DNA from 3 places in the Bacillus sp. VA13 genome. Region 3 is predicted to be linked to each of the others. Evidence: riboswitches for the same ligand, from Rfam matches in the RefSeq annotation. Region 3 holds a riboswitch; each other region holds the start of a gene.
The links. A riboswitch is a leader RNA that binds a small molecule or an ion and turns the genes downstream of it on or off. The one in region 3 is predicted to bind S-adenosylmethionine.
Positions count from the first base shown of each region.

Region 1 (3,277 bases), 200 kb from region 3:
CTACAGACAATGCATCCTGTTTTCTCGGAAGCAGCGACATGTTGACTGAACCGTCTTCTTTTACTTGAATCACCCGTCCCGTGATTCTTGAGCCGAGTCTTGGCTCCTCTTTTCTTTCTGACGGATGGATAAAACCGCGGATACCGTCGTCTGTGATGATGAATGAACCCGTTGCGATTAATCTGTACACCGTACCTGTCAGCTCTTTATTCATCAGATCTTCTGAAGCGTCGGTAAACAGTTCGCTGATGATATCTTCAGGCGCTGGTTTCGCAAACATGCGCCCCCGGTTCGTCACTTTCAGCATACAGTAGAGCTTATCCCCTTTTTGCGGCCAGACATCCTCGTATGGCGGCAAATGCTCAGTTGCAACAAGCGCATCCTTAGATAAGCCGACATCAACGAAAACGCCCATATCTTCCACTTTATCCACCACTTCGACCCAGCCGTACTCATCAGCGCTGATGACCGGAATTTTCATCGTGGCCGCAAGTCTTTCCTGCTGGTCCACGTATATAAAGACCTCTACCTCATCTCTGTCTTCGATATCCTCAGTTATTTCACTGTTATGTAAGAGAATCGTATCTTCTCCGTCGGTTAAAAAGTAACCGAAGTCAGTTTGGTGATCTATACTCAAGGTTAATTGCTGCCCTGGTCTCATGCTATCGTCCTTCCTGTTCCGCTTATTTTTCTGCGGATTCTGTTAACATTTTTTCCAATCATCACAAATTGATTCTTTGTTCTGTTGGAAGTTTCTCTTTATTCTACTATAATCAACACATAAGTTAAATGTTATGGAGGTTTTCATATGGCAAAAGAAAGTTCATTTGATATTGTATCAAAGGTGGAATTGCCCGAAGTGCAAAATGCGATTCAAATCGCACTGAAAGAAATCAGCACACGCTATGACTTTAAAGGAAGCAAAAGCGACATTTCTTTAGATAAAGAGGAGCTTGTCCTCGTTTCTGATGACGAATTTAAATTAAGCCAGCTGAAAGATGTACTGGTCAGTAAATTAATTAAACGAAACGTGCCGACAAAAAACATTGATTACGGCAAGGTTGAAAGCGCGTCAGGCGGAACGGTGCGCCAGCGTGCAAAACTTGTTCAAGGCATTGACAAGGACAACGCCAAAAAAATCAATACCATCATCAAAAACTCCGGACTGAAAATAAAGTCTCAAGTGCAGGATGATCAAGTGCGCGTCACCGGAAAAAACAAGGATGACCTGCAGCAGATTATCACAGCAGTGCGGGGCGCGGATCTGCCAATTGACGTTCAATTTATAAATTTCAGATAAATTTTCTGAATCCTATTGATTATTGTCTTTATTTTCGGTAAATTTGGAGAAAGGGAAAATGCCAGGCATCTTTAGGGCACTTCCTGAACACGAAAATTTTATATCCGTTCTTATCAAGAGAAGCAGAGGGACTGGCCCGACGAAGCTTCAGCAACCGGTGTAATGGCGATCAGCCATGACCAAGGTGCTAAATCCAGCAAGCTCGAACAGCTTGGAAGATAAGAAGAGACAAAATCACTGACAAAGTCTTCTTCTTAAGAGGACTTTTTTTATTTCTCTTTTTTCCTTGCTGAATGTGAATAAAGGAGGCAAACAATGGGACTTTTAGAAGATTTGCAAAAACAGGTGTTAATTGGCGACGGCGCCATGGGGACGCTCCTCTACTCCTATGGCATTGACAGGTGCTTTGAGGAGCTCAACATTTCAAAGCCGGAGGAAATTCAGCGCATACATAAAGCGTACGTTGAGGCTGGAGCCAACATCATTCAAACAAATACGTACGGGGCCAATTATATTAAATTATCCAGACACGGGCTTGAGGATGACATCAAAAAAATGAATCAGGAGGCGGTAAAAATCGCGCGGGCTTCAGCAGGCGATGCGTACGTGCTGGGGACGATGGGCGGCATCCGTACCTTTAATAAAAACGCGTACAGCCTTGACGAAATCAAACGCAGCTTTCGCGAGCAGCTGTACCTGCTGCTGCATGAAGAGCCAGATGGCTTGCTGTTAGAAACGTATTATGATTTGGAAGAAGCCCGTGAAGTGCTAAAAATCGCGCGCAAAGAGACTGGCCTTCCGATTATGCTGAATGTCTCCATGCATGAGCAAGGCGTACTGCAGGACGGAACACTGCTTTCTGAAGCATTGCGATCGATCGCGGATCTCGGAGCTGATATCGTCGGCATTAACTGCCGGCTCGGCCCTTATCACATGATTGAAGCGCTTAGCGAAGTGCCGATTTTTGATGACGTGTTCTTATCAGTTTATCCGAACAGCAGTCTTCCCTCGCTTGAAGAAGGCCGGCTCGTCTATGAAACAGACGACACGTATTTTCAAAACAGCGCGTCAGAATTCCGCAAGCAAGGCGCGCGGATTATCGGCGGCTGCTGCGGCACCACGCCGAATCACATCCAGGCGATGGCAGAAGCGGTTGGCGGGCTTGCTCCGATTACAGAAAAAGAAGTCAAAACCCGGGCGAAGGAATTCATTTCTGTTCAGCATGAGCGGACAGAGCCCGGCCTGAATGAGATCGCAGCGGAAAAACGCTCCATTATCGTAGAGCTGGACCCGCCGAAAAAATTGAGTTTCGACAAATTTCTGTCTGCTGCTGCTGAATTAAAAGAAGCGGGAATCGACGCCCTGACCCTCGCTGACAATTCCCTGGCTACTCCGCGGATCAGCAATGTTGCCTGCGGCGCCCTTGTGAAGCAACAGCTCGATATGCGCTCTCTTGTCCATATTACATGCCGTGACCGAAATATTATCGGCTTGCAGTCACATTTAATGGGTCTGGATACGTTAGGGCTGAATGACGTGCTGGCCATTACGGGCGATCCTTCTAAAATCGGGGATTTTCCGGGTGCGACGTCTGTGTATGATTTAACATCCTTTGATTTAATCAGGCTGATCAAACAATTCAACGAAGGACTGTCCCTGTCTGGAAAACCGCTTGGCAAGAAAACGAATTTCTCAGTCGCCGCCGCATTTAATCCTAATGTCCGCCATCTGGATAAAGCGGTAAAACGGCTGGAGAAAAAAATAGATTGCGGCGCCGATTATTTCGTTTCACAGCCTGTCTATTCCGAGCAGCAGCTTGTCGATATCCATAACGAAACAAAGCATCTGAAGACACCGATCTATATCGGCATTATGCCACTCACAAGCAGCCGAAATGCTGAATTCATCCACAATGAAATTCCGGGCATTAAGCTATCTGACTCTATTCGCGAAAAAATGGCCCTCGCCGGCGAGGAT
Region 1 covers NZ_JBVQPP010000003.1:395,195-398,471, forward strand. Annotated here, with positions in the region: partial or broken gene AC0C66_RS14005 (CvfB family protein) at 1-710, opposite strand, end outside; gene AC0C66_RS14010 (YajQ family cyclic di-GMP-binding protein) at 809-1,300, shown strand; SAM riboswitch class I at 1,408-1,525, shown strand; gene AC0C66_RS14015 (bifunctional homocysteine S-methyltransferase/methylenetetrahydrofolate reductase) at 1,616-3,277, shown strand, end outside.
Region 1: it holds a riboswitch for S-adenosylmethionine, as region 3 does, so the genes downstream of both, AC0C66_RS14015 (bifunctional homocysteine S-methyltransferase/methylenetetrahydrofolate reductase) here and metE (5-methyltetrahydropteroyltriglutamate--homocysteine S-methyltransferase) in region 3, are expected to answer to the same signal.

Region 2 (3,277 bases), on a different contig from region 3:
ATATGCAGCCGTTTCCGTTAAAAATAAATCATGAACCACAGTAAACAAGTCTTCCCGCAGCAAGCCCTGTCTGACTTTATTCGCTTCTGGAGCGACAACGGCTGGATTCGTCCCGTAAATAAAAAGAGAACGAATCGGCGGATCTGTTTCCAAAAGCACTTTGCCCAGCTGATTCATATTAAATGATCTCGGTGTGCGCCCCTTCAGTAAGTCAGGCCGCTGCAAGGCATTTGTGTTATATTCTAAAATTCCGCTGTTATGCTTAATTGCGCCGCCCCCTGTGTGCAGCCATTGGCCAGTAACCGCCGGAAGACAGGCAATCGTCCGTACAATCATCCCGCCGTTATCGTGGTGTTGAAGTCCGTTTCCGATTCTAATAAAAGCAGGGGAGGTTTCGCCGTACATTCTTGCCAGCTGATACATATCTTCGGTGCTGACACCGGTGATCAGTGATACCTTTTCCGGATCATACTGTTTCACGTGTTCACGGAGCTCTTCATAGCCGACTGTGTATTCAGACAGAAATGCTTCATCATGAAGGTTTTCTTTAAATAAGATGTGCATGATGCCAAGAGCAAGTGCGCTGTCGGTTCCGGGTTTTATGGGAATAAACCAATCTGCAAGACGTCCTGTCTGGTTTTTATGAACATCAATCACGACAATTTTGGCACCTTGTTTTCGTGCTTTTTGGGCGATAGTAATTTGGTGCATATTTGTACTGACCGCGTTGATTCCCCAAAAAATAAATAGTTTCGTATGAATGGTTTTCTCAGGATCAATTCCCGCACTTATACCCATTGTATATTTATAGCCCTCTGATCCTGCTTTGCTGCAAATCGTCCTTTCGAGCTGGCTCGAACCCATGCGGTAAAAGAAGCGGCGGTCCATACCTTCAGCTGTTAATTTCCCCATATTTCCGTAAAAGCTGTACGGAAGTATGCTTTCAGCTCCCTCTTCATCAATCAGCTGTTTCCAGCGGGAGGTAATGGTATCGATTGCCTCTTCCCAAGAAATCGGTTCGAATATCGCTTGGCCTTTCGCACCTGTCCGTTTAAGCGGTGTAGTCAGCCGCTTTTCATCATAGATGCGCTCCGTCATGTTTCGGACTTTGTTGCATATGTTTCCGGCTGTGACAGGATGATCAGGATCACCTTGGACTTTCACAATTTTTCCGTCTTTTTTATGTATTAACAATCCGCACTGATCCGGGCAGTCAAGCGAGCAAACGGATTTAAAAATGCCGTTTTGTTGTGTGGCAAAAGATTTCATGGCCCAGTTCCTCTCTCTAGTTAGATATTTTGTAAGAATTATAACATTTCGGATGATAACGTCAATTCTGAAAAAAGAGATTGACATCAATCTGAGACTTCTTTATGATAAACGTATTCTTCATTCTGAAAATTACATACTCAACATTTTCTATCCAGAGAGGTGGAGGGACTGGCCCTATGAAACCTCGGCAACATTATTGTGCCAATTCCAGCAAGCGTCAGCTTGAAAGATAGGAAAGCAAGGTTTATACCAGCGTCTGTCTGTAAACAGGGCACGCTTATACATGAATCTCTTTCCATCTTCGGAAAGAGATTTTTTTATGAAAAAATATGATGAAAAGGATGTTTTGCACCATGACGGTTTTGGTTACGGCACCGTACAACGAAGAAGGACGAAAAGAGCTTGAAAAATTGTTCGGCTCAGTTACTTATCATCCCTGGAAGGAACAAGGCCGGGCATACGGGGAAGATGAACTCATTCAGCTGCTAAAAGCAACAAATGCGACAGGCTTGATTACTGAGCTTGATCAAGTAACAGACAGCGTATTTGCATCTGTTCCAGAACTTTCATTTGTGGGCGTGTGCAGAGGAATGCCATCCAATGTGGATGTGGCCGCAGCATCAAAAAGAGGTATACCCGTTTTCTATACACCCGGGCGGAATGCACAAGCGGTTGCTGAAATGTTTATCGGTAATGTGATTTCCTTTCTCCGCCATACCAGCTCCTCTAATCAATGGCTGAAGGATGGAAAATGGGACAGCGATTACTTGCAGGCTTATGTCAAATTTAAAGGGAACGAATTAACGGGAAAAACGGTCGGCATGGTTGGGTTCGGCGCGGTTGGTCAAAGGATTGCAAAACTGCTGACAGCGTTTGACTGTAAAGTAAAGTATTACGATCCATACGTACAAGACGATCATCCGCTGTATGAAAAAGTATCTCTCAAAACGGTGTTTTCAGACAGTGATATCGTTTCTGTCCATCTGCCTCGTACTGAGAAAACACTGAGACTTATTGATCGGAAGTATTTTGATCTGATGAAAGAGAGTGCGATTTTCGTCAATACTTCAAGAGCAGTTGTGGTAAACCGTGAAGATCTTTTATCTGTATTAAAAGAACAAAAAATCAGAGGAGCGATTTTAGACGTTTTTTATCATGAACCTCCAGAGGAATCAGATTACGAATACATTTCATTGCCTAATGTTCTGGCAACACCGCATCTCGCTGGAGCAACCTTTGAAGTAGAAGATCATCACGTGACGATCCTGAACGAAGCCCTCAAAAAGTGGAAGGTTGAAAAAACTCTTAATATTCCGACACTGTATAACAAAGATGAGCTGAAAACAGAGGTTTAAGAGAGGAGGTTACAGGAATGAAAAAACAAAAAGGCTATCTCGTTTTTGATATCGGCACAGGGAATGCGAGAGTAGCGGTCGTAAGTGTATCGGGCAGCGTTCAAACGGTTGAAAGGGAGGACATCGTGTATGCTACCGAGACGCTTTACCCGGACAGCCGTTATTTTTCTCCTCAGGTGCTGTGGAAGCAAGTGATGAAACTGGCAAAACGTGCGCTTTCTCGTTCAGGTGATATTGACATTATTGGTTTGACATCGACAAGTCAAAGACAGGGGATTGTTCTGATCGATCAAAATGGCGACTCTTTTCTCGGGCTGCCGAACATTGATAATCGCGGCCGTGAGTGGGAGGAGAGTATACCCAATCAGGAAGAAATATACATCCGCACAGGCCGCCTCCCGACTGCACTTTTTTCTGCGCTCAAGCTTTATGGTTTAAAACAGCGTCAGCCCTTTTTATGGGAAAAGACTGCTAGTTTTACAAGCATCAGTGATTGGGTGACATATCAGCTGAGCGGAATTTTGACATATGAACCATCGCAGGCAACTGAAACCCTGTTGTTTGACGTGAAGCAAAACACTTGGTCAGAAGAGATGTGCGGCATATTCGGCTTTTCACCATCCATCCTTCCGCCTCTTGTAAGAGCGGGA
Region 2 covers NZ_JBVQPP010000001.1:486,724-490,000, reverse strand. Annotated here, with positions in the region: gene AC0C66_RS02010 (molybdopterin oxidoreductase family protein) at 1-1,269, opposite strand, end outside; SAM riboswitch class I at 1,417-1,508, shown strand; gene AC0C66_RS02005 (2-hydroxyacid dehydrogenase) at 1,602-2,627, shown strand; gene AC0C66_RS02000 (FGGY-family carbohydrate kinase) at 2,645-3,277, shown strand, end outside.
Region 2: it holds a riboswitch for S-adenosylmethionine, as region 3 does, so the genes downstream of both, AC0C66_RS02005 (2-hydroxyacid dehydrogenase) here and metE (5-methyltetrahydropteroyltriglutamate--homocysteine S-methyltransferase) in region 3, are expected to answer to the same signal.

Region 3 (3,277 bases):
TTTCTCTTTGGGCGTTTAATTGCTGTTTGGCATTCATTTCAGCGTGATCGACGAAGGTATAAATGGTAAAATCAAATACTTTTACAATCAAATCTGCCCATTTTTGTTTCTCTCCCGATTCAAACGCCGACTCGTTTTCTTCTGCGAACTTCTCAAAATACTTCGTATATAATCTCCGGTTTCTCATAAACTCCCGAATGACATACTGAACCGGAGTGTCAAGATGCTTTTGATCGTTCGTCAGCTCAATGACCCACTCTTGAAATTCTTCGAGAAATTGTTTTTCCGGTAAAACATACATGTAATTCAGATGCCGATAAAATTCTCTATCCTGCTCTTTCAATTCTTCCGTTACAGAAGCATTATGTAAGGCGTAAAGCGAATTCGGATCGCTTTCCTCCATCGTTTCAATCCATTCCTCGGCCATTTGTTCAACATGTTCTGAAAAAAATGCATATAATTTTTCATTCAGTTTCATCACACTGCTCCTTTCCCCAACACTATTATAACTTGACTAACAGCTGAATCCCAGTCATACATGCTGAAGCCATCCAATATTTTGAAAATTACTAATTCTTTGGGTTGTATCCTATTTTTTCAAAATGCTTCAAATGGCTCTGTCCGAGCGGTTGTTTTTTTCATATAATATGAGGCAACACCCTTGAATCCACTTGAAAGCATAAAAAAGGAGGGCTTTTTTATGAATGGTGAAATCCGCTTGATCCCGTATGTGACGAATGAGCAGATCATGGATGTAAACGAGCTTCCTGAGGGCATTAAAGTGATTAAGGCGCCAGAAATGTGGGCAAAAGGGGTAAAAGGCAAAAATGTAAAAATTGCTGTATTGGATACGGGCTGCGACACAAGCCATCCTGATTTAAAGAACCAAATCATCGGCGGAAAGAACTTCACGGATGATGACGGCGGCAAGGAAGATGCGATCTCCGACTACAACGGACATGGCACACACGTCGCTGGAACAATTGCAGCTAACGATTCAAACGGCGGCATTACCGGGGTCGCGCCTGAGGCAAGCCTATTGATTGTGAAGGTTCTTGGCGGTGAAAACGGCAGCGGACAATACGAATGGATTATTAACGGCATTAACTACGCGGTGGAACAGAAAGTCGATATCATCTCAATGTCCCTTGGCGGACCAAGCGATGTGCCAGAGCTGGCAGAAGCAGTGAAAAACGCCGTCAAAAACGGAGTGCTTGTCGTTTGCGCAGCGGGAAATGAGGGTGACGGAGACGAACGCACAGAAGAGCTTTCCTACCCTGCGGCTTATAATGAAGTCATCGCGGTCGGATCTGTTTCGGTAGCGCGAGAATTATCAGAATTTTCTAACGCGAATAAAGAGATTGACCTTGTGGCTCCCGGAGAAAATATCTTATCCACTCTTCCTAACAAGAAGTACGGTAAGCTTACCGGCACTTCAATGGCTGCTCCCCATGTCAGCGGAGCGCTTGCTTTAATCAAAAGCTATGAAGAAGAATCATTTCAAAGAAAGCTTTCTGAATCTGAGGTTTATGCACAGCTGATCCGCAGGACTCTTCCGCTTGATATTGCTAAAACGCTGGCAGGCAATGGATTCCTGTATTTAACTGCTCCTGATGAGCTGGCAGAAAGAGCAGAGCAATCACATTTGATGACCCTATAAAATTATTTTTCTTATATAACATAAACCAAATATTGTAAATAAAATTTCAAATTCTATGTTGACAGCGAATTTGAATTACTGTTAAGATTACCAACAAATGATTCAACTTTTCAAAAAATTAATAACATTTTCTCTTATCGAGAGTTGGGCGAGGGATTGGCCTTTTGACCCCAACAGCAACCGACCGTAATTCCATTGTGAAATGGGGCGCACTGCTTTTCGCGCCGAGACTGATGTCTCATAAGGCACGGTGCTAATTCCATCAGATTGTGTCTGAGAGATGAGAGAGGCAGTGTTTTACGCAGAAAAGCCTCTTTCTCTCATGGGAAAGAGGCTTTTTATTGTGAGAAAACCTCTTAGCGGCCTGTATCCGCGGGTTAACGAGAGTGTTTTACATATAAAGGAGGAGAAACAATGACAACCATCAAAACATCGAATGTAGGATTCCCGAGAATTGGACTGAACAGAGAATGGAAAAAAGCACTTGAAGCGTATTGGAAAGGCAGCACTGATAAAGATACGTTTTTAAAGCAAATCGACGACCTATTTTTATCCGCAGCAAAAACACAAATTGACCAGCAGATTGATGTTGTGCCTGTTTCTGATTTCACACAGTATGACCATGTACTCGACACAGCAGTCAGCTTCAACTGGATTCCGAAACGGTTCAGACATTTGACTGACGCTACCGATACATACTTTGCTATCGCCCGCGGAATAAAAGACGCCGTATCCAGTGAAATGACAAAATGGTTTAATACAAATTACCATTACATCGTTCCGGAATATGACGAGAGCATTGAATTCCGCCTGACAAGAAACAAACAGCTCACAGATTACCGCCGGATCAAACAGGAATACGGCGTTGAAACAAAACCTGTGATTGTCGGCCCTTATACGTTCGTCACGCTTGCTAAAGGCTATGAACCGTCTGAAGCAAAAGCGATCCAAAAACGCCTTGTGCCGTTATATGTACAGCTTCTGAAAGAGCTGGAAGAAGAAGGCGTAAAATGGGTTCAAATCGATGAGCCGGCGCTTGTTACAGCTTCTGCCAAAGATGTCCGCGGCGCAAAAGAATTATTTGAAAGCATGACTAACGAGCTTTCATCCTTGAATGTGCTTTTGCAGACGTATTTTGATTCTGTTGATGCTTATGAAGAGCTGATCTCTTACCCGGTACAGGGAATTGGCCTTGATTTCGTTCATGATAAAGGCAGAAACCTGGAACAGCTGAAAACACACGGATTCCCAACAGACAAAGTGCTGGCAGCCGGCGTTATCGACGGACGCAACATTTGGAAAGCGGATCTTGAAGAACGTCTCGATGCCGTTCTTGATATTCTCAGCATTGCAAAGGTTGATGAACTGTGGATTCAGCCTTCCAGCAGCCTGCTGCATGTTCCGGTAGCGAAGCACCCTGATGAGCATTTGGAAAAGGATCTGCTGAACGGATTATCCTACGCAAAAGAAAAACTAGCCGAGCTGACAGCTTTGAAAGAAGGTTTAGTATCAGGAAAAGCGGCGATCAGCGAACAGATTCAGCAGGCGAAAGCTGATATTCAGGCGCTCAAACAGTTTGCAACAGGCGCAAATTCTGAACAAAAGAAAGAACTTGAG
Region 3 covers NZ_JBVQPP010000003.1:196,708-199,984, forward strand. Annotated here, with positions in the region: gene rsbRB (RsbT co-antagonist RsbRB) at 1-478, opposite strand, end outside; gene isp (serine protease Isp) at 701-1,660, shown strand; SAM riboswitch class I at 1,792-1,947, shown strand; gene metE (5-methyltetrahydropteroyltriglutamate--homocysteine S-methyltransferase) at 2,075-3,277, shown strand, end outside.